2 regions of the Streptomyces sp. MGP-P1 genome follow, and region 2 is predicted to be linked to the other one. Evidence: predicted binding sites of a transcription regulator. Region 2 holds the regulator's gene; the other holds the start of a gene.

Region 1 (5,236 bases), on a different contig from region 2:
GAAGCTCAGCGCGATCTGCGCCGACTCCTTCATGACGTCCCCGAGCTGGCCGGTCAGGGTCAGTCCGGAGGCCCCCGTCTCCGGGTCGGCGAGCGACGCCTCGACGAAGAGGACGTCACCGCCCGCCCCGGTCACCGCCAGCCCGGTGGCCACGCCCGGCACGGCGGTGCGGCGCCCGGCCGGCTCCTGGGCGGACTCGGGCACGTGGTGCGGACGGCCGATGAGGCCGCGCAGATCCGCGTCGGTCACCGCGAACGGCAGCTCGCGGTCGCCCAGCTCGTGCTGGGCCGCGACCTTGCGGAGCAGCCGGGCCACCGCCCGCTCCAGATTCCGTACGCCCGCCTCGCGGGTGTACTCGCCGGCCAGCTTGCGCAGCGCCGACTCCTCCAGGGCGACCTCGTCCTTCTCCAGGCCGGCCCGCTCCAGCTGGCGCGGGAGCAGGTGGTCCCGGGCGATGACGACCTTCTCGTCCTCGGTGTAGCCGTCGAGGCGGACCAGCTCCATGCGGTCGAGCAGGGCCTCCGGGATGGCGTCGAGCACGTTGGCGGTGGCGAGGAAGACCACGTCGCTGAGGTCGAGCTCGACCTCCAGGTAGTGGTCGCGGAAGGTGTGGTTCTGGGCCGGGTCGAGGACTTCGAGGAGGGCGGCGGCCGGGTCGCCCCGGAAGTCGGAGCCGACCTTGTCGATCTCGTCGAGCAGGACGACCGGGTTCATCGAACCGGCCTCCTTGATGGCCCGCACGATACGGCCGGGGAGCGCGCCCACGTACGTACGCCGGTGGCCGCGGATCTCCGCCTCGTCCCGGACACCGCCGAGCGCGACGCGGACGAACTTGCGGCCCATGGCGTGCGCGACGGACTCTCCGAGGGAGGTCTTGCCGACGCCGGGCGGGCCGACGAGGGCCAGCACCGCGCCACCGCGGCGGCCGCCCACCACACCCAGCCCCCGGTCGGCACGGCGCTTGCGCACCGCGAGGTACTCGGTGATGCGTTCCTTCACGTCGGCGAGGCCGGCGTGCTCGGCGTCCAGGATCTCCCGGGCGCCGCGGATGTCGTAGGCGTCCTCGGTCCGCTCGGTCCAGGGCAGTTCGAGGACGGTATCCAGCCAGGTGCGGATCCAGGAGCCCTCGGGCGACTGGTCGCTGGACCGCTCCAGCTTCTCGACCTCCTTGAGCGCGGCCTCGCGGACGTGCTCGGGGAGGTCGGCGGCCTCGACACGGGCCCGGTAGTCGTCGGACTCGTCCTCCGGGTCGCCGTTGAGCTCGGAGAGCTCCTTGCGCACGGCGTCCAGCTGGCGGCGCAGCAGGAACTCGCGCTGCTGCTTGTCGACGCCGTCCTGCACGTCCTTGGCGATGGATTCGGCCACGTCCTGCTCGGCGAGGTGCTCGCTCAGCCACTGGATGGCGAGCTTCAGCCGGGCGATCGGGTCCACGGTCTCCAGGAGCTGGACCTTCTGCGCTGTGGTGAGGAACGGTGAGTATCCGGAGTTGTCGGCGAGCGCGGAGAGGTCGTCGATCTGCTGGACCCGGTCCACGACCTGCCAGGCGCCGCGCTTCTTCAGCCAGCTGGTGGCGAGTGCCTTGTACTCCTTGACCAGCTCGGCGACGGATCCGGGCAGCGGGTCGGGGGCGGCGGTCTCGAGCACGGTCCCCTCGACCCAGAGCGCCCGGCCGGGCCCACTGGTCCCGGCGCCGATGCGGACCCGGTCGCGGGCCCGGATCAGGGCGCCCGGGTCACCGTCCGACAGGCGTCCGACCTGCTCGACGGTGCCGAGGACACCGGTCCCCGTGTACGTCCCGTCGATCCGCGGGACCAGCAGCACCTGGGGCTTGCCCCCACCGGGACGGGCGGCGGCCTGCGCGGCCTCGACGGCGGCGCGCACCTCGGTGTCGGACAGGTCGAGCGGCACCACCATGCCGGGCAGGACGACCTCGTCGTCGAGCGGCAGCACGGGCAGGTCGATCGGTGTGAACGCCTCGGACTCGTTAGTCATGATCTCCCCTTCGGCAGGCAAGTTGAGCTATGTGGACTCAATGCTCCTGAGCCGCCGAATGTTCCCCACCGCTTGTTCGCTCTGAGCGATCAGACGCTCCCGAGTCGGCCCCGGACCGTCCTTGCCGTCCTCCCGACGGGCGGCGCGGGGCGGTCCTCCGCATGCGGGAGCGCCACCGGGCGGGCCGTTGTTCCCCGCCCCGGAAGATCCCGGAAGAGGGAACTCGCTGGCCCTCGGCCCGGGCGGCGGCCAGGATGACGAACACCGACCGCTACGACCGGAGACCGGAGAGCCACACGATGCCCGCGATGCCCGCGATGCCCCCGATGCGTGCGATGCCCGCCCACGACCCGTTGCCGACGCTTTCCGCCGACACCCCCGTCGTCCTCGACCGCCGCGAGGGACCCTTCGGCGAGGTCGTGCTGCGGGAGCGCGGGGAGCACTTCGAGATCATCGCCAACGGCTGCTTCCTGATGGACACCTCCGACGGGCGCTCCGAGCGGCTGCTGATCGACGCCGCGCTGGCCGCCCTGCCCGCCGCGCGGACCGGTCCCTCGGTGCTGATCGGCGGCCTGGGCGTCGGGTTCTCGCTGGTGCGGGCCGCCGAGGAGGGGCGCTGGGGCCGGATCGTGGTCGTGGAGCGGGAGCAGGCGATCGTGGACTGGCACCTGGCCGGGCCGCTGGACCGGATCTCCGGGCCGGCGCTGGCCGACCCCCGGACCGGGATCCTCCACACGGATCTCGTCGCCCACCTCCGTACCACCACGGAGCGTTACGACGCCCTGTGTCTGGACATCGACAACGGGCCGGACTGGACCGTCACGGAGGACAACGGAAGCCTCTACTCCCCCGCCGGCCTGGCGCACTGCCACGACCGGCTGACCCCGGGCGGAGTGCTCGCCGTCTGGTCCGCGCAGCCGTCGCCGGCCTTCGAACAGGCCTTGCGGAATGCCGGGTTCAGCAGGGTTCGGACGGAAGAGGTGGCCGTTGCCCGAGGTGTGCCCGACGTGGTCCATCTCGCACTTCGGACGATCTGAACCCCCCTCCCGGTATGCGCGGACCGGCGGCGGCACGGGTCGACCGGCGCCAGGGCGACCATCCGGCCGCCCGGTCGGCGTGGACGCGCACGTCCGGGGCAACACCCTGCGTAGCCGGGAGCCCTCCGCTGCCTTTACGCTGCTGACCGGCACACGGGATCACCCACCGAAATCCACGAGCGAAAACCGTGCCTCCGGGGGAATGGCTCCCGCGAGAACGGGCAGGGGCGGGGCGATGGAACAGACACACACCACCCACAGCGGCGTCGCGGCCACCCCGGGGGCTCAGCGCCGGGTGCTGGTGGTCGAGGACGACCCCACGATCGTCGACGCCATCTCCGCCCGGCTGCGGGCGGAGGGCTTCCTGGTGCAGACCGCGCTGGACGGCCCTGCGGCCGTGGACGCGGCCGAGGCCTGGCAGCCCGACCTGATGGTGCTCGACATCATGCTTCCCGGCTTCGACGGCCTGGAGGTCTGCCGCCGCGTACAGGCGCAGCGCCCGGTACCGGTGATGATGCTCACCGCGCGCGACGACGAGACCGACATGCTGGTCGGGCTCGGGGTCGGCGCGGACGACTACATGACCAAGCCGTTCTCCATGCGGGAGCTGGCCGCCCGGGTGCACGTGCTGCTGCGCCGGGTGGAGCGGGCCGCGCTGGCCGCCGTCACCCCGCGGAGCGGCATACTGCGTCTGGGTGAGCTGGAGATCGACCACGCGCAGCGCCGGGTCCGGGTGCGCGCCGAGGACGTCCACCTCACGCCGACCGAGTTCGACCTGCTGGTCTGTCTGGCCAACACCCCGCGCGCGGTGCTCTCCCGGGAGCAGTTGCTGGCCGAGGTGTGGGACTGGGCTGACGCCTCGGGCACGCGCACGGTCGACAGTCACATCAAGGCGCTGCGCCGGAAGATCGGCGCGGAGCGGATCCGTACCGTGCACGGCGTGGGCTACGCCCTGGAGACTCCCGCGCCATGACGCGGCCGGGGTCCGGACTGCGGCCCTTCTCCATCAAGGCCAAACTCGGCACACTCGTCGTGGTCTCGGTGTTCATCACCACGGGGCTGCTGATCGTCGCGTTGCGGACCCGTACGGAGTTCCGCTTCATCACGGTGTTCTCGGTGATCGCCACGCTGCTGATCACCCAGTTCGTGGCGCACGGTCTGACCGCGCCGCTGGACGAGATGAGAGCGGTGGCCCGGTCCATCTCGCACGGCGACTACACCCGCCGGGTGAGCGGTGCCGGGCGGCGGGACGAGCTGGGGGACCTGGCGCAGACGATCAACCGCATGGCGGACGATCTGGAGGCGGAGGACCGGCATCGAAAAGAGCTGGTCGCCAATGTCAGCCATGAGCTGCGCACCCCCATCGCGGCGCTGAGAGCCGTGCTGGAGAACGTGGTGGACGGGGTGTCCGCCGCCGATCCGGAGACGATGCGCACGGCGCTGCAGCAGACGGAGCGGCTGGGCCGGCTGGTCGAGACGCTGCTGGACCTGTCGCGGCTGGACAACGGGGTGGTGGCGCTCAAGGCCCGCCGTTTCGAGGTCTGGCCCTATCTCTCGGGCGTACTGAAAGAGGCCAATCTCGCCGCCTCCCATCGACGTCTGTCGTCGGGTTCGGGCAACCACTCCCGTACGGACGTCCACCTGCATCTGGACGTCTCGCCGCCGGAGCTGACCGCGCACGCGGACGCCGAGCGGCTGCACCAGGTGGTCGCCAACCTCATCGACAACGCGGTCAAGCACAGCCCGCCGCACGGGCGGGTGACGGTGCTCGCGCGGCGCGGGGACCGTCCCGAGTCGCTGGAGCTGGAGGTCGTCGACGAGGGGCCCGGCATCCCGGAGGCGGAGCGCCACCGGGTGTTCGAGCGCTTCAACCGGGGCCAGGTGCCCTCCCCGCACGGTCCGGGAAGCGACGGCGGTACGGGGCTGGGGCTGGCCATCGCCCGTTGGGCCGTCGATCTGCACGGCGGTCGGATCGGCGTGGCCGAATCCGCGAGGGGTTGCCGCATCCAGGTCACCCTCCCGGGAATTCCCGAGCCGCGCGGTTGACGGCGCTGTTGACATAGGGTCGAACCGGAAGGGCACGTTCACCCGTGTCCTGCCAGCAGGGGCCTCAAAGGGATGCGGCCGGATGGCCGTATCCTCGGTCCTGCGTACCCGAAGTGCAGTGGAACCTCGCTTGTTTCCCGCCATTTCCTGCGCCGAAACCC
Region 2 (5,236 bases):
CCAGGCTCCGCCGACCACACACGCCATTACGGTCCTCGAAGGCATCGGCCGCATCAACGCCTCGATCGAACTCGCCCTCGCCGAGTGCCGTTCGGAAGTCCTCACCATTCAGCCGGGCGGCGGGCGCAGCGAGAACGCCCTCACCATCGCCATGGAACGCGGTCAGATGCTCGCGGAACGTGGCGTCGGCATGCGCACCCTGTACCAGCACACCGTCCGCCACAGCCATGGAACCCTCAATTACGCGGCCCGAATGGCCGAGAGCAAGGTGGAGATCCGAACACTCGAGGAGCTGATAGAGCGGCTCATGATCTTCGATCGCACCGTCGCCTTCATACCGGCGACCGACGACCGCACCGTAGCCCTCGAGCTGCGGCACCCCGGCATCGTGGAGTACCTCGCCAAGGTCTTCGAGCAGTTCTGGCACCGCGCGGTACCCCTCCAGGAACAGATCCCGTACGACTCCACGACGGACGGCATCTCCGGGGTGAGACATTCGATCGCCAAACTGCTCGTCGAGGGCCACGTCGACGAGGCCATCGCCCGCCGCCTCGGCATGAACGTCCGCACCTGCCGGTCGCACATCGCCAAACTCAGCGTCGCGCTCGGCAGCAACAGCCGTGCCCAGCTCGGCTACCTGATCGCACGATCCGGAATCCTGGAATCAGGCCCCGGTCGCGCGCTCACCCCCGAGCCGGGAGCATGACCGCGCCCGGCGGCGGGGGACCGCTCCCGGTGGCGGACGACCGGTGACGTGGCGGACACCGGTGGTCTCCTGAACTCCCCTGCCGCCTGCGAGAATTCCGTACGTCAGGCCTGACCGACCTGACGCGTTCCCGCCTCGCGACAGAAGGACCACCGGACCGGATGAACGACACCACCCCCGTACCCGCCGCCGTCGAGGACGACCACCACGGGGAGATCCTGGTCGAACTCGCGGGCGAGCAATGCGAGATGCTCGTCGTGAGCGGCGAGAGGATCCCCCGCGTCGTCCTCACCCGCGCCCCCGGCGCGGCGGTCGACGACCACATCGCCATCGGCACCCGCGACCCCCGCCACCTCACGCTCACCGTGGACGGCCGGAAAGCGACGATCACGCCCGGCAAGGGAAGACTCCGCCGCCGCTCCTACCGCGTCGACGTCCGCTGCGCGGGTACGTCCTACCGGCTCGTGCCCGACTCGATCCCGAGCAGTCGGCTGACCCGGAACGGCAAGCGCCTCGGGGACTTCTCCTCGGACGGCGACCGGAAGGTGCTCGCCGAATGGCGGGCCGGGGCCGCCGTCGAGCCCCTCGACGCGGCGATCGGCTACGCGCTGGCCGCCGCGTTCGGCACCGGCGGCCAACCGATGTGGATGACGGCGGTCGAGGCCGTCAGCGAGCTCCTGCCGTAGGCCCCGCGCCCCGCACACGCCGAGGGGCCGGGAGAGCGGATGAACGCTCTCCCGGCCCCTCGGCGGACGATGGGCTCAGTCCGTCGGCCGCTTCGGCTTCGGCCGCCAGACCACCAGCGCGCTGGTCTGCTGCACGTCCTGGTACGGCACGAGGTCCCGACGGTACGAGGCGTGCACCTGGGCCTCGCGCTGCCGCATGGCGACCGCCGCGCCGTCCACCGTCGCCGAGAGCTCGGCGACGCGCTGCTGGAGGGCCGCGACCTGGTTCTCCAGCTCGATGATCCGCTTGATGCCGGCGAGGTTGATGCCCTCGTCCTGCGACAGCTGCTGCACGGTGCGCAGCAGTTCGATGTCGCGGGCCGAGTAGCGCCGGCCGCGCCCGGCCGTACGGTCCGGGGAGACCAGGCCGAGACGGTCGTACTGACGCAGTGTCTGCGGGTGCAGGCCCGAGAGCTGGGCCGCGATCGAGATCACGTACACCGGTGTCTCATCGGTCAGCTGGTACGGATTGCGTCGACGGCCGTCCATCTCAAGCTCCCTTCGCAGCCTGGAACAAGTCCGCCCGCGGGTCCTCGTCCGCGGTCGCCTTCCGGTAGGCCTCCAGGGCGTCCCTGGCCTCCTGGCCCAGGTCCCTGGGGACCGCGACCTCCACGGTGACCAGCAGGTCGCCGCGGGTGCCGTCCTTGCGCACCGCGCCCTTGCCCCGGGCGCGCATCGTACGCCCGTTGGGGGTGCCGGCGGGAAGCTTCAGGGTGACCGGGGGGCCGCCGAGAGTGGGGACCTTGACCTCGCCGCCGAGCGTCGCCTCCGGATAGGTGACGGGCACGGTGACCGTGAGGTTGTCGCCCTTGCGGCCGAAGACCGGGTGGGCGTCGACGTGGACGACGACGTACAGATCGCCGGCCGGGCCGCCGCGTTCGCCCGCGCCGCCCTTGCCGCGCAGCCGGATCCGCTGGCCGTCGGAGACGCCCGCCGGAATCCTCACCTGCATGGTGTGCGCCGACTTCGCCCGGCCGCTTCCCTTGCAGACGTCGCACGGGTCCTGGGCGATGAGGCCCCGGCCCTTGCAGTCCACACAGGGGTCGGTGAGCGAGAAGCCGCCGCCGCTGCCGCGCGAGACCTGGCCGGTGCCGACGCAGGTCGGGCAGACCCTGGGGGTGCCGTTCTTGTCGCCGGTGCCGGAGCACGCCTTGCAGGGCGCCTGGCTGGACATCCGGAGCGGGACCGTGGCCCCGTCGACCGCCTCGGTGAAGCTGAGCGTCACCTCGGTCTCGATGTCCTGGCCGCGCTTGGGCTGGACACGGGTGCCCGTGCCGCCGCGGTTGAACAGCCCGCCGAAGACGTCGCCGAGACCGCCCCCGCCGCCGCCGAAGCCGCCGCCCGCGCCGCCCTGTCCGCCGCCCTGGGCGCCGCCTCCGAAGAGGTCGCCCAGGTCGAAGTTGAAGTTGCCGCCGGCACCACCGGGGCCGGGGCGGAAACCGCCGTTGCCGAAGAGGGCGCGCGCCTCGTCGTACTCCTTGCGCTTCTTGGGGTCACCGAGGACGTCGTTCGCCTCGGAGATCTCCTTGAAGCGCTCCTCCGCCTTGGCGTCGCCCTTGTTGGCGTCCGGGTGGAACTCGCGGGCGAGCTTCCGGTACGCCTTCTTGACCTCGGCGTCGGTGGCGTCCTTGGGGACGCCGAGGACCTTGTAGTAGTCCTTCTCGACGAAGTCCTTCGTGCTCATCGACGTCCCTCCTTCCGGACGATCGGCCGAGCGGCCGGCCCGTGGGCCGGCCGCCGGGCCGGTCGGTGGACACCGTGGTGGTCAGACGCGTTGCCGTCAGACCTCCTCGGTGCCACCGCTCTCCTCGTCGTCTGTCTTCTCTTCCTTGGCCGCGGCGGGCGTGGCGCCCGGCTGCGGCTCGGCGACGGCCACCCGCGCGGGGCGGATGGTGCGCTCGCCGATGCGATACCCCGGCTGCAGGATCGCCACGCAGGTCGTCTCGGTGACGTCCGGCGCGTAGCTGTGCATCAGGGCCTCGTGGATCGTCGGGTCGAAGGGCTCGCCCTCCTTGCCGAACTGCTGGAGGCCCAGCTTCGCGACGGTGGTCTCCAGCGACTCGGCCACCGACTTGAAGCCGCCGACCAACTCGCCGTGCTCCCGCGCGCGGCCGACGTCGTCGAGGACGGGCAGGAGCTCGGACAGGAGGTTCGCGACAGCGATCTCCTTGACCGTGACCCGGTCCCGCTCGACGCGGCGGCGGTAGTTCTGGTACTCGGCCTGGAGCCGCTGGAGGTCCGCGGTGCGCTCACCGAGCGCGGTGCGTGCCTGGTCCAGCTGTGCGGTCAGACCGACGGTCGGGTCGAGGTCCCCGGCCGGGGCCGCCGCCTCCTCCTCGGAGGAGTCGGCAGCCTTCGGCTCGGCGTCATCAGGGGTGGCGCCGGAGGGGACGTCGGGCTTCTCCTCGAAGCCCGGAGTCTCCTCGGTCACGCCGCACCGCCCTTGGTGTCCTTCTCGTCGTCCACGATCTCGGCGTCGACGACGTCGTCGTCGGCCTTGGCCTGACCGTCACCCGGGGCGTCGGCGCCCGGGGTCGCACCCTCGGCCTGGGCGTTGGCGTACATCGCCTGGCCCAGCTTCTGGGAGACGGCCGCGACCTTCTCGGTGGCCGTGCGGATCTCGGCGGAGTCCTCGCCCTTGAGCTTCTCCTTCAGCTCGCCGACGGCGGTCTCCACCTCCGTCTTCACGTCACCGGGGACCTTGTCCTCGTTGTCCTTGAGGAACTTCTCCGTCTGGTAGACGAGCTGCTCGCCCTGGTTGCGCGACTCGGCGGCCTCGCGGCGGGCGTGGTCCTCCTCCGCGTACTTCTCGGCCTCTTCGCGCATCCGGTTGACCTCGTCCTTCGGCAGCGAGGAGCCGCCGGTGACGGTCATCTTCTGCTCCTTGCCGGTGCCGAGGTCCTTGGCTGCGACGTGCATGATGCCGTTGGCGTCGATGTCGAAGGCGACCTCGATCTGCGGCACACCGCGCGGGGCCGGCGGCAGACCGGTCAGCTCGAACATCCCGAGCTTCTTGTTGTACGCCGCGATCTCGCGCTCGCCCTGGTAGACCTGGATCTGCACGGACGGCTGGTTGTCCTCGGCCGTCGTGAAGATCTCGGAACGCTTGGTCGGGATCGTGGTGTTGCGCTCGATGAGCTTGGTCATGATCCCTCCCTTGGTCTCGATGCCGAGGGAGAGCGGGGTGACGTCGAGGAGCAGGACATCCTTGACCTCGCCCTTGAGGACACCGGCCTGGAGCGAGGCGCCGATGGCGACGACCTCGTCCGGGTTCACACCCTTGTTGGCCTCCTGGCCGCCGGTCAGCTCCTTGACGAGCTCGGCGACGGCGGGCATACGGGTGGAACCACCGACGAGAACGACGTGGTCGATCTCGGAGAGCTGGATGCCCGCGTCCTTGATGACGTTGTGGAACGGCGTCTTGCAGCGGTCCAGGAGGTCCGCGGTCAGCTGCTGGAACTGCGAGCGCGTGAGCTTCTCGTCCAGGTGCAGCGGGCCCTCGGCTGACGCCGTGATGTAGGGCAGGTTGATCGTGGTCTCGGTCGAGGACGAGAGCTCGATCTTCGCCTTCTCCGCGGCCTCGCGGAGACGCTGGAGAGCCATCTTGTCCTTGGACAGGTCCACGCCGTGCCCGTTGGCGAACTGCTTCACCAGGTAGTCGACGACACGCTGGTCCCAGTCGTCACCACCGAGGTGGTTGTCACCGTTGGTGGCCTTCACCTCGACGACGCCGTCGCCGATCTCCAGGAGGGACACGTCGAAGGTGCCGCCACCGAGGTCGAAGACGAGGATCGTCTGGTCGTCC

The links. The regulator HspR, encoded in region 2, represses chaperone genes until heat shock. The targets are predictions, from matches to a motif close to TTGAGNNNNNNNNNCTCAA.
Region 1: a site for HspR is predicted at 2,015-2,033, ahead of lon (endopeptidase La). Genes of this name have one in related genera too.

The regions. Positions count from the first base shown of each region.
Region 1 is NZ_JBYMEM010000006.1:672,089-677,324, reverse strand. Features, by position in the region: gene lon (endopeptidase La) at 1-1,992, opposite strand, end outside; gene AC3CH1_RS18805 (spermidine synthase family protein) at 2,319-3,029, shown strand; gene AC3CH1_RS18800 (response regulator transcription factor) at 3,265-4,002, shown strand; gene AC3CH1_RS18795 (HAMP domain-containing sensor histidine kinase) at 3,999-5,075, shown strand.
Region 2 is NZ_JBYMEM010000005.1:703,601-708,836, forward strand. Features, by position in the region: gene AC3CH1_RS12585 (helix-turn-helix transcriptional regulator) at 1-706, shown strand, start outside; gene AC3CH1_RS12590 (hypothetical protein) at 868-1,392, shown strand; gene AC3CH1_RS12595 (heat shock protein transcriptional repressor HspR) at 1,468-1,920, opposite strand; gene dnaJ (molecular chaperone DnaJ) at 1,922-3,115, opposite strand; gene grpE (nucleotide exchange factor GrpE) at 3,212-3,862, opposite strand; gene dnaK (molecular chaperone DnaK) at 3,859-5,236, opposite strand, start outside.